4 regions of the Pseudomonas sp. CMR5c genome follow, and region 2 is predicted to be linked to each of the others. Evidence: predicted binding sites of a transcription regulator. Region 2 holds the regulator's gene; each other region holds the start of a gene.

Region 1 (5,951 bases), 1.8 Mb from region 2:
ACTTCTCCATGTGTCCGGTCAGGTGCAACTCGATGGTGCGGCTGGGCTCGCGGCCGTCGGGATCCTCGAAGGTGCTGCGCAAGTCGGCGTAGGTCAGCACCCGTCGGCCGTTGTCGCGCAGGCCAATCCCGGGGTCGGCAAGTTTTGGCGTCGGGTTCATGGTCTGCATGTCCACCAGCGGGTTGCCGCGCTCCGACGCCGGGTGGCGTTGCATCGGCGCCATCTCGCTGGCCTGGCTGTGGTCCATGCCCTGCATGTCGCCATGGTCCATGGCGGCCATCGGCTCGTGTCCCATTCCCGGCATGTCCCCCATGCCCGCGGGCGCCATGGCGCCGTGGCTCATGCCCATGTCGGCCATGCTCAGCAGTGGACGCGGATCCAGCGGCGGTACTACGGCGCCCAGGCCGTGGCTCACCGCCAGGGTGCCACGGGCATAGCCGGTACGATCCATGGACTGGGCGAAGACGGTGTAGGCCGGCTCGCGGCCGGGTTCCACCAGCACGTCGTAGGTCTCGGCCACGGCGATGCGCAATTCGTCGACGCTGACCGGGCGCACCTGCTGGCCGTCGGCGGCGACCACCGTCATCTGCAATCCCGGGATGCGCACATCGAAGTAGCTCATGGCCGAGGCGTTGATCAGCCGCAGGCGCAGCCGTTCACCGGGCTTGAACAGCCCGGTCCAGTTGCTGCCCGGGGTCTGGCCGTTGAGCAGGTAGCTGTAGCTGGCGGCGCTGATGTCGGCCAGGTCGGTGGGGCTCATGTTCATTTCGGCCCACATCTTGCGATCAGCCAGGGTCGCGGCCCAGCCATCGCGGCCGACATCGTCGATGAAGTCGCCCACGGTGCGCTTGTGGTAATTGAAGTAGCCGGACTGCTTTTTCAGGATCTGCATCAGGCGCTGTGGTGCAAGGTCGCTCCAGTCGCTGAGCAGCAGCACATGCTCGCGATCGTACTGGAACGACTCAGGCTCCCGGGGATCGATCACCAACGGGCCATAGACCCCGGCCTGCTCCTGCAGTCCGGAATGGCTGTGGTACCAGTAGGTGCCGTGCTGGCGGACCTGGAAGCGGTACTCGTAGACGCTGCCCGGGGCGATGCCGGCGAAACTCAGGCCGGGCACGCCGTCCATGTTGGCCGGCAGGAGGATGCCGTGCCAGTGGATCGAGGTGTCTTCCTCCAGGCGGTTGCTCACGCGGATGCTCACTGTATCGCCTTCGCGCCAGCGCAGCAGCGGGCCGGGCAGGCCACCATTGATGGTCATCGCGGTGCGCGGGGTACCGCTGAAGTTCACCGGCGTTTGGCCGATGTGCAGGTCGAACTGTCGACCGCGTATTTCCTGGGGCAGGCCAGGGTTGGCCCGGGGCCAGGCGGGGGAGTGCCAGAGGCCGCTGCCGGCCAGTGCGCCGGCGACGCCCAGGCCCTTGATCAAGCTGCGTCGTGTTGGATTGCCAAGCATGCCGAGTGAGTCCTGTCAGTCCTGGGGTTCAGGTTCAGGCAGAGACTAATCGGCGCTGGCTGTCAGCCAACTGAGGTTCAGGTTACAGATTTGTCAGCGTGGCTGATGGGGTATTGGCCTCGACCGTCGACGGTATCCGGGCCCGGGCGCTTGATCAGCCAGGCGCTGCTTCGAGGAGGCGCTTGAGGTTGTCTAGGGCCTGCTCGCAACAGCGCTCCATGCGCGAGCGCAAGCCGCCGAGATTGAGGTCGGTGGAGTATTGCAGGCTGTGCTTGAGCAGGGTGCCGCCGCCCTGTTTGCGCAACTGGTAGTGGACGATGCCATCCAGGGGCGCAGAGCTGAACACGATCTTGAATTCCCTGGGCAGCACTGCGCACAGGACCCGGCAGCTCAGGTGCACCTGCAAGCCCAGCAGGTTGATGGTTTCGCTGAACCTGTGGCCGGCCGGCAGCGAGCCGCCCAGGCCGGTATCGGCGCGCAGGGACCCGGGATGCCATTCGTGCCAGCGGTCAGGTTGGGAAAGGTAGTAGTAGACCGTATCGATGCTGGCGGCGATGTACCGCTGCTGGCTGATGTATTCGCCCGTCAGGTGGGGCTGGCGCTGGCCCATGATGCATGCACCTCCTTGTGGCCGGAGCTGCAAATATAGTCGCACTCCCGCGCTGGGGCGGGAGTGCGCTCGACCATTCAGCGGACTTTGAAGCGGCCCATCAGGGCACTGACCCGCTGGTTGGCCTGGACCAGGCTCCGGGTGTTGTGTTCACTGGCCTGGCCGCTTTGCAGTAGTTCCTCGACCATATGTCGGATGCTCACCATGCTGCGGTTGATTTCCTCGGTGACCGCGCTCTGTTGTTCGGCGGCGGTGGCGATCTGGGTGCTCAGGCTGTTGATCTGGCTGACCGAGCCGGCCATTTCATCTAGGCCCGAGTTGACCCGGGCAGTGGCATCGGCCGCCGACTGGCAGCTGGCCTGGGTGTTTTCCATGGCGCTGACCGAGGAGCTGACCCCCTGGGTCAGGCGAGTGAGCATCTCGTTGATTTCCGAGGTACTGGCCTGGGTACGGGCGGCCAAGGCGCGTACTTCGTCGGCCACCACGGCAAAGCCGCGACCCTGCTCCCCGGCCCGGGCCGCCTCGATGGCGGCGTTGAGCGCCAGCAGGTTGGTCTGCCCGGCGATGGCGCCGATCACCCCGAGGATCTCGGTGATGCGCTGGGCATCTTGCTGCATGGCCTCGACCTTGTGGGTGGCGCTGGCCACTTCGTCGATCAGGGCGATCACGCTGCCGGACGCTTCGCCCACCACCACCCGCGAACGCTCGGCATGCTCGTTGGCGCGCTGGGTGAATGCCGCGGTTTCGGCGGCATTGGCCGCCACGCTGTCAGCGGTGGAGCTCATCTGGGTGATGGCGGTGACGGTCTGGTCGGTTTCCGAGGCGTGCCGGGCGAGAATCTGTCCGCTTTGCTCGCTGGTGCGTTGCAGTTGTTGCAGGCTGCCGGCCATGGCCTCGGTGGCCTGGGTCACCTCGCCGATCATGTCCTGCAGATAGATGATGAAGCGATTGACCGAGTGGCCGATGGCCCCCAGCTCATCCTCGGCGCGGATGGTGATGCGCCGGGTCAGGTCGGCGTCGCCGGTGGCCAGGGTGTCGATGTTGGCCTTGAGGGCCTTCATGCGCTGCACCAACTGGCCGATGGCATAGATCTGCAGCAACACCAGCAGGATCACCATGGGCAGTTGCAGCAGGCCCAGGGTGCTCAGCACGTCGTCGCGCTGGGCGGTGATCAGGCGGTTGGGCAGGGCGCTGGCGAGGAACCAGGGAGTGCCGTCGATAGGCTGCATGAAGAAGGTGCTCGGTTCCCCGGCGTTGTCGAACTCCAGGCGCTGCAGGCCGCTGCCGCGATTGCCCAGGGCCTGCTGCACCTGGGCGACGAAGGCCGAGCTGCTGGCCAGTTCGGCGATGTTCTTCAGGACGATGGGGCCGTTGATCCGCGAACTGTTGCTGATGATCTTGCCGTCGCCCTCGACGATCAGCATCTGCGCGCCCAGGGCTTTTTCCTGGGTGGCCACCAGGTCATTGAAGAAGCCCAGGGTCACGTCGATGGTGGCCACGCCATAGGGCACGCCGTCGCGGCTGATGGCCATGGCACAGTTGGTACGCGGTTCGGCGCTGGCATCGTCCTTGTAGGCGGCGGCCCAGGCGCATTGGCCCGGGGCGGTCCGCATGCCGCCCTTGTACCAGGGCTGGTCGTAGTAGTTGGGCGCCGCGTCGCTGTTCCAGAAGGTATTGACCTTGAGCTGGCCCGAGGCATCGCGGTGCCAGAAGGTACTGTGCTTGGGGCGCCCTGGAGTGCGCTGGCCGGGCAGGGGCCAGATGCCACCGCCGAAGACCTTCTGCTCTCCATACTGGTCCACCAGTCCCGGCAGGACCCGGTCGATGCTGTCGCTGTCGAGCAGGGCGACGGTCTGGGTAATGCTGCGTTGCTGGGCCTGGACCTTGTTCAGTTCACCCTGGATGCGTTGCGCCACTTCGGCGATGCGGTCCAGGGCGACCTGTTCTTCGGTCTGACGCAATTTGGGGGCCACCAGCTGGCCGATACCCAACACCGTGAGTACCAGCATCACGGCTATGAACAGGACCAGAAAGAGCGTGTAGCGGGCTTGAATCGTGCGCAAAGCGGGCATGGGACCTGTCCTTACCGAGCGTTTCTTATTCTTTGGGAGAGCTGCGCCTTATGCAGGGCATTAAGAAGGTATCGGCGCCAGACATGCGCTCTTTAGGACGTTCGTCCAGAAAAATCGATTTTGTTTGCAAGGAGTTTGCCGAAGTGCCAGTGACGTCGGCAGCGGTAACCGGCAAGGCCCGCGAAAATGCTCCGAGAGAAGTCTTGAATATTGGCCAGGCCCTTTAAATCAGGGGCTCCTGGCGAATTTGTCGGAAATGTATAAAAAATGTAAATTTCCGAAATAATTCGTTGGCGCGAATTGTTTCGGCGTTGATACTTGCCCCCATTCAGATGTTTCACCATGGCTTGCCGACCTGTCTCTGAGGTCTTCCCGGAGCTTTACGAAGTTTCCATGAAGGCAGGACAGGGGAATCGACAAGCCGGACTACAGGAGTTGCAGTATGGCAATCGGATACGTTGGCGGCTGGAGCAGCAAGGCAGGCCTGTTGCAGGGAGGCGGCGACGTCAAGAAGGCCCCGCAGAGCGCCAAGGTGCGCCAGATCCTGACCATGGTGGGGCAGAACGCTACCGTGCTCGACGTGCGCAAGATGGATCAGTTGAAGCTGCACAAGCAGATCAAGGGCTTCGATCCGACGAATGTCACCATCAAGTCCTTGGGTGGCATGAGCACTTTCCTCAAGAACAACGGCCTGATCTCCGATGTCACTGCGCTCAACCTGCTCAATGCCGGTGACAAGTTCGACCGTTTCGGCATTCCGAAAAACCCCGAGGAGCCTTTCAACGCGCTGGAATACTTCGCGATGAAGATCGACGATATCCAGAACAACAACCTCAAGGGCAACAAGTACGCCAACTACCTGATTCCCGAGTACAAGAAGGCCATCTACGTCCTGCAGAGCCTGCAGAACTACGGCAAGGGCAACGGCACCACGGTACCCAACAAAGACGGTGCTACCTCCGCCAAGGCCTGAGCCGGGTTTCGAAAAAGGGCCGGGGCGCTTTCCAGCGACCCCGGCCTTGTCGTTTCAGCGATCCAGCAGGGCCAGCACCTCTTCGCTGTAGCGAGTGCCGGCGGCGGCTTGCGGGCTGAAGATGCGGTCCAGCGACGCCAGGTCATCGGCGCTCAGGCGCACGTCCAGGGCTGCTACGTTCTCCTCCAGATAGCGCCGCTGCTTGGTGCCGGGGATGGGTATCAGGTATTCGCCCTGAGCCAGGACCCAGGCCAGGGCCAGTTGCCCAGCGCTGACCTCCTTCTGTATTGCCAACTGCTGCACCTGTTCCACCAGGCGCAGGTTGCGCTGGAAGTTCTCTCCCTGGAAACGCGGGTTGAAACGCCGGTAATCATCGGCGGCGAAGTCGTCCGGGCTCTTCAGGGCGCCGGTGAGAAACCCCCGGCCCAGCGGGCTGTAGGGAACGAAAGCGATGCCCAGGCGCTGGCAGGTGGCAAGGCAGCCGTTTTCCTCGGGGTCGCGGCTCCACAATGAGTATTCGCTTTGCAGGGCGCTGATGGGGTGGACCTTATGCGCCCGTTCCAGGGTCGCCGCCGAGGCTTCGCTCAAGCCCAGGTAGCGCACCTTGCCGGCCTTGACCAGTTCGGCCATGGCGCCGACGGTTTCCTCGATCGGCACCTGTGGGTCGACCCGGTGCTGGTAGTAGAGGTCCAGGGTATCCACGCCCAGGCGCCGCAGGCTGCCATCGATGGCGGCGCGCACATACTCCGGACGACCATCGACACCACGGGCCGAGGCATTGGCGGGGTCACGGACAATGCCGAACTTGCTGGCCAGCACCACTTGTTCGCGCTTGCCGCG
Region 2 (5,951 bases):
GGCAAGACCACCACCCTGGCCAAGCTCGCGGCCCGCTACGTGCTCAAGTACGGCGCGCAGAACATTGCGCTGGTGAGCATGGACAGCTACCGCATCGGCGCCCAGGAGCAGCTCAAGACCCTGGGGCGGATCCTCAATGTCTCGGTGACCCATGTCGATCCTGGCCAGTCCCTGGCCCAGGCCCTGGACCCGCTGCTGCGCAAGCGCGTGGTGCTGATCGATACCGCAGGCCTGCAGGCCAGCGATCCGGCGCTGCGCATGCAGCTTGAAAGTCTGGCCGGCCGCGGGATCCGCGCGAAGAATTACCTGGTGCTGGCCACCACCAGCCAGAAGCAGGTGCTGACCGCCGCCTACCACAGCTACAAGCGCTGTGGTCTGGCCGGGTGCATCCTGACTAAACTGGATGAAACAGCCAGCCTTGGCGAGGTGTTGAGCCTGGCCATCAGTCATGAATTACCGGTTGCCTATCTGACCGATGGCCCGCGGATTCCTGACGACCTGCACCTGCCGCGTCGGCACCAGCTGGTGAGCCGCGCCGTGAGCGTGCAGATGCAGGAAGAACCCAGCGAAGAAGCCATGGCCGATATGTTCGCTGACCTGTACCACAACCCGGCCAAGCGGGTCGGCTGAGGTACTCATGAATAGATTGCAGTGTATCTACATCGATGGTCTGCCAGGCATTGTTCTCACGGTGAACACGCAGCCAGTTATGTGGCCCCGTCTAAGTAAGACAAGGTAAAGAAAGAACATGGGCAGCATGCATCCCGTACAGGTGATCGCGGTGACCGGCGGCAAAGGTGGCGTCGGCAAGACTAATGTGTCAGTGAACTTGTCCCTGGCTCTGGCTGAGCTCGGTCGACGGGTCTTGCTGCTGGATGCCGACCTGGGATTGGCCAATGTCGATGTCCTCTTGGGCCTGACCCCCAAACGCACCCTGGCCGATGTCATCGAAGGGCGCTGCGAGCTGCGCGACGTGCTGCTCCAGGGGCCGGGTGGCATCCGCATCGTTCCGGCCGCCTCGGGCACCCAGAGCATGGTGCACCTGAGCCCTGCCCAGCATGCCGGCCTGATCCAGGCCTTCAGCGACATCGGCGACAACCTCGATGTCCTGGTGATCGACACCGCTGCGGGTATTGGTGACTCGGTAGTCAGTTTTGTCCGCGCGGCCCAGGAAGTGCTGCTGGTGGTCTGCGACGAACCCACTTCGATCACCGACGCCTACGCGCTGATCAAGCTGCTCAACCGCGACTACGGCATGAACCGCTTCCGGGTCCTGGCCAACATGGCCCAGAGCCCCCAGGAAGGGCGCAACCTGTTTGCAAAGTTGACCAAGGTCACTGATCGCTTCCTGGACGTGGCCTTACAATATGTCGGCGCAGTTCCCTACGACGAAAGCGTGCGCAAGGCCGTGCAAAAGCAGCGTGCGGTCTATGAAGCCTTTCCCCGTTCGAAGTGTGCATTGGCGTTCAAGGCCATCGCACAGAAAGTCGATACCTGGCCGTTGCCGGCGAACCCACGCGGGCATCTGGAATTCTTTGTCGAGCGGCTAGTGCATCAAACAGCGGGACCGGTGCTATGACTGCCAGTGGCTACAACCTCTACAAGAAGTCGGCGCGTGACAGCCAATACGAACTGATCGAGCGCTATGCGCCTCTGGTCAAGCGTATCGCCTATCACCTGCTGGCGCGGTTGCCGGCCAGTGTCCAGGTAGAGGACCTGATCCAGGCTGGGATGATCGGTTTGCTCGAAGTGTCGACCAAGTACGACGCGAGCAAGGGCGCGAGTTTCGAGACCTACGCGGGTATCCGTATCCGTGGCGCGATGCTCGACGAGGTTCGTAAAGGCGACTGGGCACCGCGTTCGGTGCACCGTAATACGCGCATGGTCAGTGATGCCATTCGCGCAATTGAAGCTAAAACCGGTCGTGACGCTAAAGATCACGAGGTTGCGGCCGAACTTCAATTGAGTCTCGACGATTATTACGGGATTTTGAACGACACCCTGGGCAGCCGGCTGTTCAGTTTCGACGACCTGTTGCAGGACGGCGAACATGAAGGGCTGCACGAGGATGGCGCCAGTGCTCATCTCGAGCCGTCACGGGACCTGGAGGATGAACGCTTCCAGGCCGCGTTGGCGGATGCGATTGCCAATTTGCCGGAGCGCGAGCGACTGGTGTTGGCGCTGTACTACGACGAAGAGCTGAACCTCAAGGAAATCGGTGAGGTCCTGGGGGTCAGCGAATCGCGGGTCAGCCAGTTACACAGCCAGTGCGCGGCCCGTTTGCGGGGGCGTTTGGGGGAGTGGCGAGCGCGCTGACAGGCAGTGTGGGGACACTGCGCCCAAGACCGGTCAGGCCTTGCGCCTTGCCGGTTTTGCAGTATGTGCTCCATGCAGTCGTTGCGTGTTATGCCGGATTGATTGAATGGCGCGTCCAGGAACTGGATGCGTTTAAGACTGCTTGGAGGTCGAATTGGACAAGAACATGAAAATCCTCATCGTTGATGACTTCTCAACGATGCGGCGGATCATAAAAAACCTGTTGCGTGATCTGGGTTTCACCAACACGGTCGAGGCCGACGATGGCACTACCGCCATTCCGGTACTCAACAGCGGGAGCATCGACTTTCTGGTAACGGACTGGAACATGCCGGGCATGACCGGTATCGATCTGCTGCGCCATGTGCGCGCCGATGAAAAGCTCAAGCACCTGCCGGTACTGATGGTGACTGCCGAAGCCAAGCGCGAGCAGATCATCGAAGCCGCCCAGGCCGGCGTTAACGGCTATGTCGTCAAACCATTCACGGCCCAGGCGCTGAAAGAGAAGATCGAGAAGATCTTCGAACGCATCGGTTGAGATGCGTAGCCATTCCGCCACGGGGGAGCTATGGAGCATAACGAATCTTCACTGGGCGACTTTGAGTCGACCCTGAAAAAACATGCGCTGGAACTGGTCGAGAGTCTGGAGAAGGGCAAGTTCGGCGAAGCCGTGCAACTGATCCATGAGCTCAATCAGACCCGTGACCGCGGCCTGTACCAGGAAGTGGGCAAGCTCACCCGCGAGCTGCATAGCGCGATCGTCAATTTCCAGATTGACCCGCACATGCCGCAAGCCGAGGAAGTTTCACAGATCACGGATGCCACCGAGCGCCTGTCCTATGTGGTCCGGCTGACGGAAGCCGCAGCCAACCGCACCATGGACCTGGTGGAGAGCAGCACCCCGCTGGTCAACGGCCTGAGCACTGAAGCCCAGGCCTTGAGCGTGGACTGGGGCCGCTTCATGCGGCGCGAGGTCGGTGCCGAGGAGTTTCGCGAACTGGCGCGGCGGGTCGACGGTTTTCTGACTCGTAGCGAGCAGGAGACCCGTACCATCTCCGGCCACCTCAACGACATTCTGCTGGCGCAGGATTACCAGGACCTCACCGGCCAGGTGATCAAGCGCGTGACTCAGTTGGTCACGGAAGTCGAAAGCAATCTGCTCAAACTCGTCTTGATGGCCAGCCAGGTCGATCGTTTCGCTGGTATCGAACATGACCGCGCATCGATCCTGGCGGAAAAAGATCCGCAAAAACATCTCGCCAAGGGTGAAGGTCCGCAGATTCATGCCGATAAACGGGAAGACGTTATGTCCGGTCAGGACGATGTTGACGATTTGCTTTCCAGCCTTGGATTCTAGGAGCACCCATTAATGAGCTTCGGCGCCGATGAAGAGATCCTTCAGGATTTCCTGGTTGAGGCCGGCGAGATTCTAGAGCAACTGTCCGAACAATTGGTCGAGCTGGAAAGCCGGCCAGATGATGCGGATCTGCTCAACGCAATTTTTCGCGGTTTTCACACTGTTAAAGGGGGCGCCGGCTTCCTCCAGCTCAATGAGCTGGTGGAGTGCTGCCACATCGCCGAGAACGTTTTCGACATCCTGCGCAAGGGTGAGAGACGAGTCGACTCGGAACTGATGGACGTGGTGCTCGAGGCTCTGGACACGGTGAACAGCATGTTCGGCCAGGTCCGCGAGCGTACCGAGATCACTCCTGCGACACCTGAATTGCTATCCGCCCTGGCGCGCCTGGCCGAGCCGGCCAGCGCGCAGCCCGCTCCTGCCCCCGTGGAAGAAGTGGTCGAGGCCGTGGCGGAACCCGAGCCCGAGCCGCAAGCGCCGGCGGGCGATATCACCGACAACGAATTCGAACTGTTGCTCGACTCGCTGAGCGCCGCCAAGGCCGATGCCGAGGCCGCGCCCGCCGCCGTATCTGCCACCGAGGGTGAGCCGGCCGGCGACGAGATCACCGATGCCGAGTTCGAGTCCCTGCTGGACCAGTTGCACGGCAAGGGCCAGTTCGCCCCCGATGCGCTCGCTCCCACTGCGGCCGATGCCGAGGGTGGCGCCGCTGCCGGCGGCGATGAGATCACCGACGACGAGTTCGAAGCCCTGCTGGACCAGTTGCATGGCAAGGGCAATTTCGCCGTTGACGCACTGGAATCGGCGGTAGCTGCCGCACCTGCCGCCGCTGCGCCAGGTGCAGCTGCGGCTGGCAGTGACCTGATCACCGATCACGAATTCGAATCCCTGCTCGATGAGCTGCACGGCAAGGGCAAGTTCTCCGACACGCCAGGCACTGCCCAGCCGGCGGCCACGGTCGCTGCGGCTCCTGCAGTGGCGGCACCGGCGGCTGCCAGTGCCGCGGTGGCCAAGCCTGCGGCAGCCAAGCCGGCCGCCGCTGCCAAGCCCGAGGCCAAGCCCGAGGCGCCAAAACCCGCCGCGGCTCCTGCTCCGGCCCGCGCGCCGGCCGCGCCAGCCGCCGAGAAACCGGCCAGCGAAGCGGAAACCACAGTGCGCGTGGACACTGCGCGCCTGGATGAAATCATGAACATGGTGGGCGAACTGGTGCTGGTGCGTAACCGCCTGGTGCGCCTGGGTCTCAACAGCGGCGACGAAGCCATGTCCAAGGCGGTGTCGAACCTCGACGTGGTCACCGCCGACTTGCAGACCGCGGTGATGAAGACCCGCATGCAGCCGATCAAGAAGGTCTTCGGGCGCTTCCCGCGCCTGGTTCGCGACCTGGCCCGGCAGCTCAAGAAAGAGATCAACCTGGAGCTGGTGGGGGAAGAAACCGACCTCGACAAGAACCTGGTGGAGGCCCTGGCCGACCCGTTGGTGCACTTGGTGCGCAACGCGGTGGACCACGGTATCGAATCTCCGGAAGAACGCGAGGAATCGGGCAAGTCGCGCCAGGGCAAGGTGGTGTTGGCCGCCGAGCAGGAAGGCGACCACATCCTGTTGTCGATCTCCGATGACGGCAAGGGCATGGATCCCAATGTCCTGCGCGCCATCGCGGTCAAGCGCGGGGTCATGGACAAGGACGCCGCCGACCGGCTGAGCGATACCGAGTGCTACAACCTGATCTTCGCCCCCGGGTTCTCCACCAAGACCGAGATCTCCGATGTCTCTGGTCGCGGTGTGGGCATGGACGTGGTCAAGACCAAGATTTCCCAGCTCAATGGTTCGATCAACATCTATTCGACCAAGGGCCAGGGTTCGAAGATCGTGATCAAGGTGCCGCTGACCCTGGCGATCATGCCGACGCTGATGGTCATGCTCGGCAACCAGGCGTTCGCCTTCCCGTTGGTCAACGTCAACGAAATCTTCCACCTCGACCTGTCGCGCACCAACGTGGTGGACGGCCAGGAAGTGGTGATCGTGCGGGACAAGGCCTTGCCCTTGTTCTACCTCAAACGCTGGCTGGTCAGTTCCGCCGCTTATGAAGAGCAGCGTGAGGGCCACGTAGTGATCCTTTCGGTGGGCACCCAGCGGATCGGCTTTGTCGTCGACCAACTGGTGGGCCAGGAAGAAGTGGTCATCAAGCCCTTGGGCAAAATGCTCCAGGGGACCCCGGGCATGTCCGGCGCCACCATTACCGGTGACGGTCGCATCGCGCTGATCCTCGATGTCCCGAGCA
Region 3 (5,951 bases), 1.2 Mb from region 2:
TGCTCAAGGGGCTGGACGTCAGCGTGCTGGACTCCATCGGCGCCTCCCTGCGCCTGACCGAGGGCGCCGAGACCCTGTTCGCCGAACTCAAGCGCCTGGGCTACAAGACCGCGATCCTGTCCGGTGGCTTCACCTATTTCGCCAAGCAGCTGCAAGCCAAGCTGGGCATCGACTACGTGTTCGCCAACGAGCTGGAAGTGGTGGATGGCAAGGTCACCGGCGTGGCGGTGGAGCCGATCGTCGATGCACAGCGCAAGGCCGACCTGCTGCGTGAACTGGCCCAGAAGGAAGGCTTGCGCCTGGAGCAGACCATCGCGGTCGGCGACGGTGCCAACGACCTGCCGATGCTGGGTATCGCCGGCCTGGGCGTGGCGTTCCGCGCCAAGCCGCTGGTCAAGCAGTCGGCCAAGCAGGCGATCTCGACCCTGGGCCTGGACGGCGTGTTGTACCTGTTGGGCTTGCGCGATCGTGACGGGCAGCCTTGATCGGGAACGAGTCTTCGCCCATGAAAAACGCCGCTGATCAGCGGCGTTTTTTGTTTGCGGTGTCAGCCAGGCATCAAGCCTTGGGCGCGCCCAGTCCCTGGCCCATGCGGACTGGCGAACCGGCCGCCAGCCCTTCGGCCCATTGCACCTGGTCTGGGCCGAACAGCACGATGGCGGTGGAGCCCAGCTTGAAGCGGCCCATCTCGGCGCCTTTTTCCAGGTGGATCGGGGCGCGGGCGGCCTCGTCGTAGCGCACGGTCTTGAGCTCGCGCTTGGGTGGCGTCACCAAACCGGCCCAGACGGTTTCGATCGAGGCGACGATCATCGCGCCCACCAGCACCAGGGCCATGGGGCCGCGCTCGGTGTCGAAGATGCACACCACGCGCTCGTTGCGGGCGAACAGCTCGGGGACGTTTTCCGCGGTGGTCTGGTTGACCGAGAAGATCCGTCCGGGGACGTAGACCATTTCTCGCAGGGTGCCGGCCAGCGGCATGTGCACGCGATGGTAGTCCTTGGGGGACAGGTAGATGGTGGCGAAGTCGCCGCCCATGAACGGCGCAGCCAGGGTCGGATCACCACCCAGCAGCTCCAGAACGCTGTAGCTGTGGCCCTTGGCTTGGAATACCCGGCCATGTTCGATCGGCCCGAGCTGGCTGACGGCGCCGTCGGCGGGGCTCAGCACCGCGCCCGGAGTCGGGTCCAGCGGCCGTGCGCCGTCTTTCAGGGCGCGGGTGAAGAAGGCGTTGAAGTGCTCGTAGGCGGTCACGTCCTCGACCTGGGCCTCGGACATGTCTACCTGGTACTGCTTGGCGAACCAGCTGGTGAAGGCATTCTTGAACCAGCGCACGCGGCACTCGGCGATGCAGCCGGCCAGGCGCGACAGCAGGTGGTGAGGCAGCAGGTACTGGCTGATGATGAACAAACGCTTTTTCATTGGGTGTCCTTAAAAAACCTTAAATCTCTACGGGCGTATCGGGATGATTGCCCCATTCGCCCCACGAGCCGGCGTAGCCTTTGACCCGTGGATAGCCCAGCGCCTTGGCCACCAGGTAGGTGAAGCCGGAGCGGTGGTGGGTCTGGCAGTGGGTGATCACTTCTTTGTCTTTGCTGATGCCCAGGCTCTCGAGGATCTGCGGCATGTCACGGCGGATGCGCAGGTGGCGGGCCTGGTCCATGCCGGCGGTCCATTCGAAATTCACTGCGCCGGGAATATGCCCGCCCTTGGCGGCCAGGACCTTCTCGCCCGAATACTCCAGCGGGCCGCGGGCGTCCCAGATGGCCAGGTCGGCAGCGCCGAGGCGGCTCTGCAGGTATTCGCGGGTGGCGGTAGGTTCGTCGTGCAGGGTCAGGGGCACCGGGCCGCCGACGATTTCCGGTACCTCGGTGGATACCGGCAGGCTTTCCGCCAGCCAGGCCGGCAGGCCGCCATCGACGTAGTGATAGTGCCGGTGGCCGATCACATCCAGCAGCCAGATGAAGCGTCCGGCCCAGCCGCCGCCTTCATCGTCATACACCACGTAGACCGCGTCGGGGTTGTGTCCGAGTTCACCGAACAGCGCCTCGAGGGCGGCCTTGGGTGGCAGCAGTCCCGGGGCTGGCGCCTGGCCGAGCTGGGTACGCTTGGGGTCGACGAAGCGTGCCCCGGGAATATGCCCGGTGCTGTAGCGGGCGGCGCTGGTCAGGTCGACCAGGATCAGTTCGCGGGCGTCGAGGCGGGCGAGCAGGTCACCGGGCTCGATGACCAGCGGCAAGCCGGAAAAATCAGACATGTCAGGTCCCCAGGGCACAAAGGGTGGAATTGTAGCGCAAGCGTTACTGGCTGCGGTTGGTAAAGCTGTGCAAGGCCTTCTCGATGCACTGGGCGGTCTTGCCGAAGGCCTGGACGCTGGTTTCGGCGAAGGGCACGCCGTCCTGGTCGGCGATCGCCAGCAGTAGAACCCGACCATTGCAGGACAGCGAGCGGATCAGCAGGTGCTCGCCACGGAACAACTGGCGCAGGGCCCCGGGCAGGTGGGGAGCGAATTGCCGATAGTTGTCCGGGGTCAGGCGGATCTGCGCGGATTTCTCCAGCAAGCGCTGTAGCAGCGGGTTTTGCTTGGCTTGCAGGCTCAGTCCGGCGGCTTCCCTGGGCAGGCCATGCAACTGCTGCACTCGCAACTGGCTGTGGCTGCGATCGACCATCAGCAGCATGATCCGCCGCATGCCACATGCCGCCAGGGCATCCCGGGCAAACCCGGTGAGGTGCACGGCATTGGTGAAGGGACTCGGTTCGAGCAGCAGCTCGCTGCACAGCTGGCGCCACTTGGCCAGTTCCAGGGGTGTTGGCGCGGGTGCCGGCAGCTCGCCGTTGTGCAGGCGGCGCACGTTCCAGGGCCAGAGCAGGGCCTGGGCCGGGTGCCAGAGATCGGGCTGGCTGTCGTTGCGGGCGCTGTTGGCTGCTTGTTGGTGCAACTGTTGCTGGACCTCGGCGACCGGTATCTGCAGGTACAGGGCGGTGAGGTTCTGCCAGCGTTGGCCGTGGGGGTTGTTCCAGGAAAATTGCGCCGCCAGGGCCATGCCGTTGGCCAGCAGGACGCAGTTGGCCGGCTGGTTCAGCCAGCGCCGCAGCTCCGGGTCGTCGTCCAGGCGCTGTTGCTGGCGCAGCGGGTTATCGCTGTCGCGGGCGATCAGCAGGACCTTGGCCAGCAGGTGTTGCTCGCTGGTCAGCAGGCGGTAGCCCTGTTGCACCCAGATCGGCAGGTGCCAGGCTTGAACCAGGGCTTGGCAGACCTCCATCAGGCGTACGCCGAACAATTGCAGTTCAACCTTGCGCGCCGACTCATGCTTGTAGATGACCCGCAGCTCCCACTCTTCCATCAGCTTGGGGTAGCTCAAGGCGATGGCCCATAGAGGAGAGAGGAACAGCAGGCTGCCCCAGTGGATGTCCTGCCACAAGCGGGCCAGGCGCCCGGCGAAGAAACCGTTGGCTTGTTGGGTGGCGTGCTGGCTGATCAGCTGCAATTGCCGCAAGGCCTGGGGAATTTGCTCTTCGGGCAGGGTCGGCAGTTGTTCCAGCAGTTCCTGGGTACGCTTGAGGCCCAGGCGGTTGACCGCGATCTCCAGGTTCTCCGCCGGCTCGCTCATGCTGCCATGGGTGTGCCGGTTGGCCTCGCGGATCACGCTGAGGGCCAATGCCGGGCTATTCTGCATCAGGTCGGCGATTTCCCGCAGCGAACTGCGGTTGTTGGCGATGGCCTTGCAGACCCGGTCGTGGCTGGCTTGCGGCACCGGCAGGCGCACGGCGCCGAGAAGCTTGAGCCAGGCCTCTAGAGAGCTGGGGGCAGAGTGCGGGGTGCTGGTTTCATTGGACATGGTCGGGCGCAATCATCGTCTGCTGTGAACACGCCCTGAGCGGGCCAAACTGGCTTTTCACCTTAACTGGCTATAGTCTGGCGCAGTTTTGCCGATAAGTAGAAGAAGAGTTTTAAGAACTTCCGAATATGACCTTGAACCCGACTCATAAGTACTCTCCTATCTATGGCTAAAATCATCGGCATCATCGTCGTATTCGCTAGCGTGCTCGGCGGATACGTGCTTTCCCACGGCAAGATCGCAGCGCTGATCCAGCCTTTCGAGGTGTTGATCATCGGTGGTGCGGCCTTTGGTGCGTTCCTCCAGGCCAACCCCGGCTACATGACGATGCACGTCGTCAAGAAATCCCTGGGGATGTTCAGCTCGCGTTTCACCCATACCTTCTACTTGGAAGTGCTGGGCCTGATCTACGAGATCCTCAACAAGAGCCGCCGCGAAGGCATGATGGCCATCGAGGGCGACATTGAGGACGCGGCAGCCAGCCCGATCTTCGCCAAGTACCCGGCGGTGCTCAAAGACGAGCGCATGACCGCCTACATCTGTGATTACCTGCGCATCATGTCCTCCGGCAACATGGCTCCCCACGAGCTCGAAGGCCTGTTCGACATGGAGCTGTTCAGCCTCAAGGAAGAACTCGAGCACCCCTCCCATGCGGTAACCGGCATCGCCGACGGCATGCCCGGTTTCGGTATCGTCGCGGCGGTACTGGGTATCGTGGTGACCATGGCGTCCCTGGGCGACGGTGACCAGAAGTCCATCGGCCTGCACGTGGGTGCGGCGCTGGTAGGTACCTTCTTCGGTATTCTCGCGGCTTATGGTTTCTTCGGTCCGCTGGCCCATTCCCTGGCCCACGATGCCAAGGAAGAGCTGAACGTCTATGAAGCCATCAAGGCATCCCTGGTGGCCTCCGCTTCCGGCATGCCGCCTTCGCTGGCGGTGGAGTTCGGGCGCAAGGTCCTCTACCCGGCGCACCGTCCGAGCTTCGCCGAGCTGGAACAAGCGGTTCGCGGTCGCTAAGTCATGGAAAACAATCAGCCGATTATCATCAAGCGCGTCAAGCGCTTCGCTGGCGGTCATCACGGGGGCGCCTGGAAAATCGCCTTCGCCGACTTCGCCACGGCGATGATGGCGTTCTTCCTGGTGCTGTGGCTGTTGTCCACGGCCACCCCGGAACAGAAGATCGCCATCGCCGGTTACTTCAAGGACCCGATCGGCTTTTCCGAAAGCGGTACGCCCTACATCATCGACCTGGGCGGCTCGCCGGAACTGGCGCCGGAAAACACCCTGAACCCCGAGATCCAGTCCCAGCCCCAGCCGGACAAGGTCACGGTGGACTCCGAGCAAGTTGAGGGCATGGCCGAGCAGGTCGAGCGCGAGCGTCTCGAACTGCTGCTGCAGGAGCTGCAGAACAAGGTCGAGGAAAACCCCCAACTGCAGAAGTTCAAGGACCAGATTCTTTTCGAGATCACGCCTGACGGCTTGCGCATCCAGATCATGGACGCCGAGAACCGGCCGATGTTCGACTCCGGCAGTGCCCGCCTGAAGCCGTATTTCGAAGACATCCTGCTGGCCATGGCCGACACCATCAAGGCGGTGCCGAACAAGATCAGCATCAGCGGCCATACCGATGCCACGCCTTATTCGGGCAGCGGCGAGTTCGGCAACTGGGAGCTGTCGGCCAACCGTGCCAACGCCGCTCGTCGAGCACTGGTGGCCGGTGGTTATCCTGATCCGCAAGTGGCGCGGGTAGTGGGTTTTGCTTCTTCGGCGCTGTTCGATCGCAAGGATCCGTTCAATCCGGTCAACCGGCGTATCGACATCGTGGTGCTGACCAAGCGCGCCCAGCGCGCCATCGAGGGCGAACAGGGCGACCAGAAGACTCCGGCGCCAACCCAGGGCACTGGAGCCCCTGGCGAAGTACCGGCTGCAGCGGCCGATCCGCACGCCTTGCCGCCGGGCAGCGAGCCACTGCCGGCCCACGAAGTGCGCCAGCGCCTGAACATCTTCGAAGACGGCGTGCTGAAGATGGATGAGCAGGGCGCAGCGGGCCAGACTCCTGCACCTGCACCTGCACCTGCACCTGCACCTGCACCTGCACCTGCGGCGCCGGCACCC
Region 4 (5,951 bases), 3.2 Mb from region 2:
ATGCCAACCCTTACCTGGCTATTGCCGCCAGCCTGGCAGCAGGTTTGCATGGTATCGAGAACGAGCTGGCGCCAACGGCTGCCATCCAGGGGGAATTCGAAGTGCCGGATAACCTGTCCCTGCCTTGTACCTTGCATGCGGCGCTGGAGCGCCTCAAGCGCAGCCAGTTGGCCAGGGAACTGTTCGGCAGCGAGTTCATCGAAGGCTACATTGCTTCGAAAACCATGGAGTTGACCAGCTTCTTCGATGAAATCACTCCCTGGGAACGGCGTGTACTAGCGGCCCAGGCTTAACCAACGTCGCTGGCCGGGCCCTCGTCCCGAGGGTCCGGAACCTCATTCAAGGAGCCGCCCGGAACGCCGATGCGCCAGATCTGGAAATCTTTTCGCGCGCTGTATTTCGCCTCGCTGATGATGTTGATCGGCTCGGGCCTGCTCAGTACCTACCTGGCCTTGCGCCTGGCGGCCGACCATGTCGACGGCCTGTGGGTCGGGGCGCTCATGGCGGCCAACTACTTCGGCCTGGTCCTGGGGGGCAAGCTGGGGCACCGGCTGATCGCCAGGGTCGGGCATATCCGGGCCTATGCCACCTGCGCCGGCATCGTCGGCGCGGCGGTGCTCGGCCATGGGTTGGTGAACTGGCTGCCAGCCTGGCTGGTGCTGCGGATGATCGTCGGCCTTGGGATGATGTGCCAGTACATGGTCATCGAAAGCTGGCTCAATGAGCAGGCCGATGCCAAGCAACGTGGCGTGGTCTTCAGCGGCTACATGATCGCGTCCTACCTGGGGCTGGTCCTGGGGCAACTGATCCTGGTCCTGCATCCGGCCCTGGGGCTGGAGCTGCTGATGCTGGTGGCGCTGTGCTTCGCGCTGTGCCTGGTGCCGGTGGCGATGACCCGGCGCATCCACCCGGCACCCCTGCGTCCGGCGCCGATGGAGCCGCGCTTCTTCATCAAGCGGGTACCGCAGTCCCTGAGCACGGTACTGGGCTCGGGGCTGATCGTCGGTTCGTTCTACGGCCTGGCGCCGCTCTATGCCTCGCAACAGGGCTTGAGCACCGAGCAGGTGGGCCTGTTCATGGGGAGCTGCATCTTTGCCGGCCTGGTCGTGCAGTGGCCCCTGGGCTGGCTGTCCGATCGCTTCGACCGGGCCTTGCTGATTCGCTGCTTCGCCCTGTTCCTGGCAGTGATGGCCTTGCCGTTGGCGATCTTGCCCACGGTGCCTTTGGAAGTCTTGTTCATCCTGGGTTTTTTCTGTTCGCTGATGCAGTTCTGTCTCTATCCGCTGGCCGTGGCGTTTTCCAACGACCACGTGGAGGGCGATCGACGGGTATCGCTGACGGCGATGCTGCTGGTTACCTACGGCGTGGGAGCGAGCATCGGGCCGTTGGCGGCCGGCGTGCTGATGAAACTGTTCGGCAGCCAGATGCTCTATGCCTTCTTCTGTTTCTTTGCCGTGGTACTGGTCTGGCGGATCCGGCCGAAGGCCGTGACCAACCTGCACCAGGTCGACGATGCGCCGCTGCATCACGTGGCGATGCCGGACAGCATGTCCAGTTCGCCGCTGGTGGCGGCCCTCGACCCGCGGGTGGACGAGCAGGTGGTGCAGGATCAGATGCAGGTCGCTCCTGCGACGGACGCCGTGCCGCCCATGTCGCCTGAGTCCGGGGCAGGCGACGAGGAGCCCGTTGGCGAAGAGCGTGAGGGCGAGCCGCTAGGCGAAACCAGGCCTTAGCGCTCGAGATGAAAAAAACGGGCAGTTGCCGCAAGGCACTGCCCGTTTTTCATGGATTTTCGGCGATCACATATCGTCTTTGTCGAAGCGCCGTGCTTCGCGCTGCAACTGATAGACGAAGCGCTCTACCTGGCGCTGCACCAGGCCGCTCATGTTGTGGAAGCGTACGCCGGCGAAAGTGGTGTCGATCCTTTCTTCGTAGTGCAGGTAACGCAGTTCCACCGGTGCGGTCATGCTGCCGAAGGGCAGGGCGGCGATGAAGCGCTCATAGACCTGGCCCAGTTGCAGGCGAGCGGAGATCTCGCCGTCGAAGCGCAGCTTGCAGCCGGTGGCGGAGATGTCCAGCAGCTTGCCGGTCAGGGGCGACTTGAGCTTGTCGCCGCCCAGCTCGATATCCACCAGCTGTGCCAGTTTAAGGGCGGCGCGGAAGGCATTGCGGCGTTGGTGGTAGACCACTTCGTCCGGCAGGGTGGTGCGGTAGCAGCGGCCGCCACCAGACTCGTCCAGGGTCGGCAAGCCGTTGCTTTCCCAGGCGATGCGTACGCCTTCGTGGAAGCCTTCGACACGGAATGCTTCGCCGGCGAGCATGAAGCGTTCGCCGTCGCGGGGAATCATTTCGTCGAGCGCGAGCGTATTGCTCTCGCGGTCCACTTCCACCACGTAGCTCTGGAAGCGCTGGCTGCGCTCATGGAAAGTGATGATCAGCGGATCGTGGCTTTCTTGCAGCAAACGCAGGTTGGAGGAGATCTCCAACGGGGTGGTTAGCACCTTGGGTGGCTGCGGAGCATCTTCCGCGTTTGATGCTGTGAACACGGTTCATCAATCTCCAGACAAAATACAACTACACGCATGGGCCAGCATTTTGCCAGCATGTTTCGCGACTTGGTAGCACGCGCTCATTTTTGCGGCCTAAGCCTGACTGAGTGGGCGTTGCTTCGCAAGCATCGAGGTGGAGCCGCGGGCGTCGTAGAGGGCTGGAGGTTCGCCGCCATTGAGGATCTTCAACTGGTTGGCGGTGGTGGCCTGCTGGATCTGGATCGAGCGGCCGTTGAGCTCGTTGGCAGCCTGGCATTCAGCCAGGAGCTGGACCAGCAGGTCGCCCTGCTCGAGCAATTGCGCGCCCAGGCTGGAGTGGCTGGCCAGTTGTGCAAGGCCTTCGCGATTGGCGGGCAGGCCAAGACTGTCCAGGAGCTGGGTGCGGGTGCGGCCATGCTGTTCCAGCAAGACGATCAGGGCCTGTTTCTGCGCCAGGATCTCCTCCAGCAACGGCATGTCGCGGCCGTGCAGGGCGATGGATTCGGCCCTGAGCAGCTCCAGCAATTGTTGAGCTGGAGCAAGGTCATCGGTGATCAGTTGCAGTAGGTTGGTATCGTGCATGGCTGGCCTTGGGGATTAAGCGTCCAAAAGCCTGGCGCAAGCCTGTGGCTAGCGCTGGGCTTCGAAATTGAGCAGTTTGCTGGCTACACGGTTGCTGTCGACTTGGTAGCTGCCATCGGCGATAGCTTGCTTCAGTGCTGCCACCCGGGCTTTGTCGGCAACAGGCTGGTCGCGCAGCTTGTCAGTGATTCGTTGCAACTGTTGAGCCTCATTGCTGAGGTGTACCGATTCCCCGCTTTTGCTGGTCTCGGCTGTGCTTACCTGGGCTACGGGCTTGCCGGCATCACCGGTTTCCTTGCTGGCGCTGGTACGCGTACTGCCTGTCAGTGGGGAGGAGCTGTTCAAACGGCTGAAGTCGATGACCATGATGAGTAAAACCTCTGGGTATTTGGACGCTTGCCATGTTCTCGGCCATACCCTGGAAAACTTTAGGCTCAATTGTCGACAAGCCAAGGCAGGTATCAGCGACCCGTTATCGGTCACAGTTTAGGGAACGGGAGGGGCAAGCGCCAGTGATCTACATGGCCACTTCCACCTGGCCCGGCGCGGTGACGCGAGCCTTGATCACCCGTTGCGAATTCAGGTTCTTGACCCTGATCTGCTCGCTCATGCCGCCGTTGGACAAGGCTTCGCCGGGCATTCGTACATTCAAGGAGCCGCTGCGTGCAGAGATCACTACCTGATCGCCCTTGCGCACCACCTCGGCCTGCTCCAGGTGAACCAGGGTGACGAGTTGGTCGGCGACCATTGGTCGGACAAGTTTCTGACCAATGGCCTGGTCGACCGAGGTCAGGTAGCCCTGTCCGTTCTGGCTGATATCCCGTTCGCGTAGCACCACATCCTCCGGCTCGATGATGGACGATCGTTTGAGAGGGCGGGCGCTGGTGACTACTTCGCGGAACAACTTGACCTGCGCCGGTACGAAAACCGACCAGGGCGAGCTGCCTTCGCAGCGGACCTTGACTGTCACACGCCCCAGGGGTTGGGCCGGGCTTTCCAGGCTGGCTGTCAATTCCTTGTCGCAGGCAGGCATGTGCATCCGTGGATCCAGCTGCTTGACCTCGATCTCATAGCGTCCTTCGGTTTGACTGGTTGCCAGGTAGTCTTCTACCGTGAATTCAAGAAACCCTTGAGTGACGCCGATAAGTAGATCAGGCAGGGTGACCGAATCAGCAATGGCAGGGCCGCCAGGGTTTAAAATGCACAGCATCGCAAGGGCGCAGAGCACTCTGCGGCCAGGTGATGTTAGGCGTCGAAAAAATGTCGTTTTGGCGTTCATAACAGTTAAAAAGCAAGCGCCGTGCCGTTTAGCAATGAGCGTGCGTCGGATCTTAAAGCTTTGGGGAGTCTGGGCATGGCTGGTGTAATGGATTCGGTAAACCAGCGCACGCAATTGGTTGGGCAGAATCGCCTGGAGCTGCTGCTGTTCCGTCTGGACGGTGGGCAACTCTACGGGATCAACGTATTCAAGGTTCGCGAGGTGCTGCAATGCCCGAAGCTGACCTTGATGCCCAAATCCAGTCCTGTGGTGTGCGGTGTCGCGAATATTCGAGGGGCGACCATTCCGATCCTGGATCTGGCAATGGCCACTGGGTCTGGCGGGTTGCAGGATCAGAGCAATCCGTTCGTCATCATCACTGAGTACAACACCAAGACCCAGGGATTCCTGGTGCGCTCGGTGGAACGCATCGTCAACATGAACTGGGAAGAGATCCATCCGCCACCCAAGGGCACAGGGCGCGATCACTACCTCACGGCGGTGACCCGGGTCGATAACCAGCTGGTCGAAATCATCGATGTGGAGAAGATCCTGGCGGAAGTCGCGCCAACTTCCGAATCGATCTCGGCAGGCGTGGTGGATGTCGAGACCCAGCACAAGGCCATTTCCCTGCGGGTGCTGACCGTCGACGATTCGTCGGTGGCGCGCAAGCAAGTCACTCGCTGCCTGCAGACAGTGGGCGTGGAAGTGGTGGCGTTGAACGACGGTCGGCAGGCGCTGGACTACCTGCGCAAGCTGGTCGACGAAGGCAAGAAGCCGGAAGAGGAATTCCTCATGATGATTTCCGACATCGAGATGCCTGAAATGGACGGCTACACCCTCACGGCCGAGATACGTAACGATCCACGCATGCAAAAGCTGCACATCATCCTGCATACTTCGTTGTCAGGGGTGTTCAATCAGGCGATGGTGAAGAAGGTCGGTGCCGATGACTTCCTTGCCAAGTTCCGCCCTGATGACCTGGCTTCCCGGGTAGTCGACCGGATCAAAGCAGCAGACCACAGCTGAGGGCAGTGGCCCTTGGTGGACCTAGATTTAAGAGGCGGCAGCATTGTCTACGGGTAATTTGGATTTTGAACAGTTCCGGGTCTTCCTGGAAAAAGCCTGTGGTATTTTGCTCGGGGAAAACAAGCAATATCTGGTCTCGAGCCGTCTCAACAAACTGATGGAGCAGCAAGGTATAAAAACCTTGGGCGAGCTGGTTCAGCGGATCCAGACCCAGCCACGCGGCGGTTTGCGCGAGATGGTAGTGGATGCCATGACGACCAACGAGACCTTGTGGTTCCGCGACACCTACCCATTCGAGGTGTTGAAGAACAAAGTGCTTCCCGAGGCGATCAAGGCCAATCCCAACCAGCGCTTGCGGATCTGGTCCGCGGCTTGTTCCTCGGGACAGGAGCCTTACTCGTTGTCGATGTCCATCGACGAGTTCGAGCGTACCAACATGGGCCAGTTGAAGATGGGCGCGCAGATCGTCGCAACCGATCTGTCCGGGACCATGCTCAACAACTGCAAGACCGGTGAATACGACAGCCTGGCCATTGGTCGCGGCTTGTCGGCCG

Evidence for each region. Region 2 encodes FliA, which starts transcription of late flagellar genes. Its sites were predicted from a motif close to CTAAAGTTTNNNNNNNNNNNGCCGNTAA; they were not measured.
Region 1: C4K40_RS16625 (methyl-accepting chemotaxis protein) is a predicted target of FliA. The motif match lies at 4,207-4,234, and genes of this name have one in related genera.
Region 3: motA (flagellar motor stator protein MotA) is a predicted target of FliA. The motif match lies at 3,907-3,934, and genes of this name have one in related genera.
Region 4: flgM (flagellar biosynthesis anti-sigma factor FlgM) is a predicted target of FliA. The motif match lies at 3,515-3,542, and genes of this name have one in related genera.

The regions. Positions count from the first base shown of each region.
Region 1 covers NZ_CP027705.1:3,610,596-3,616,546, reverse strand. The annotation lists gene C4K40_RS16635 (copper resistance system multicopper oxidase) at 1-1,456, opposite strand, end outside; gene C4K40_RS16630 (SRPBCC family protein) at 1,611-2,066, opposite strand; gene C4K40_RS16625 (methyl-accepting chemotaxis protein) at 2,144-4,138, opposite strand; gene C4K40_RS16620 (hypothetical protein) at 4,581-5,111, shown strand; gene C4K40_RS16615 (aldo/keto reductase) at 5,166-5,951, opposite strand, start outside.
Region 2 covers NZ_CP027705.1:1,804,435-1,810,385, forward strand. The annotation lists gene flhF (flagellar biosynthesis protein FlhF) at 1-630, shown strand, start outside; gene fleN (flagellar synthesis regulator FleN) at 749-1,579, shown strand; gene fliA (RNA polymerase sigma factor FliA) at 1,576-2,316, shown strand; gene C4K40_RS08430 (chemotaxis response regulator CheY) at 2,483-2,854, shown strand; gene C4K40_RS08435 (protein phosphatase CheZ) at 2,885-3,673, shown strand; gene C4K40_RS08440 (chemotaxis protein CheA) at 3,686-5,951, shown strand, end outside.
Region 3 covers NZ_CP027705.1:605,389-611,339, forward strand. The annotation lists gene serB (phosphoserine phosphatase SerB) at 1-485, shown strand, start outside; gene asd (archaetidylserine decarboxylase) at 559-1,419, opposite strand; gene rhdA (thiosulfate sulfurtransferase) at 1,439-2,254, opposite strand; gene C4K40_RS02750 (HDOD domain-containing protein) at 2,298-3,836, opposite strand; gene motA (flagellar motor stator protein MotA) at 4,002-4,853, shown strand; gene motB (flagellar motor protein MotB) at 4,857-5,951, shown strand, end outside.
Region 4 covers NZ_CP027705.1:5,054,280-5,060,230, reverse strand. The annotation lists gene C4K40_RS23145 (glutamine synthetase family protein) at 1-293, shown strand, start outside; gene C4K40_RS23140 (MFS transporter) at 363-1,733, shown strand; gene C4K40_RS23135 (flagellar brake protein) at 1,800-2,546, opposite strand; gene C4K40_RS23130 (flagella synthesis protein FlgN) at 2,643-3,110, opposite strand; gene flgM (flagellar biosynthesis anti-sigma factor FlgM) at 3,159-3,476, opposite strand; gene flgA (flagellar basal body P-ring formation chaperone FlgA) at 3,628-4,389, opposite strand; gene C4K40_RS23115 (chemotaxis protein CheV) at 4,465-5,397, shown strand; gene cheR (protein-glutamate O-methyltransferase CheR) at 5,441-5,951, shown strand, end outside.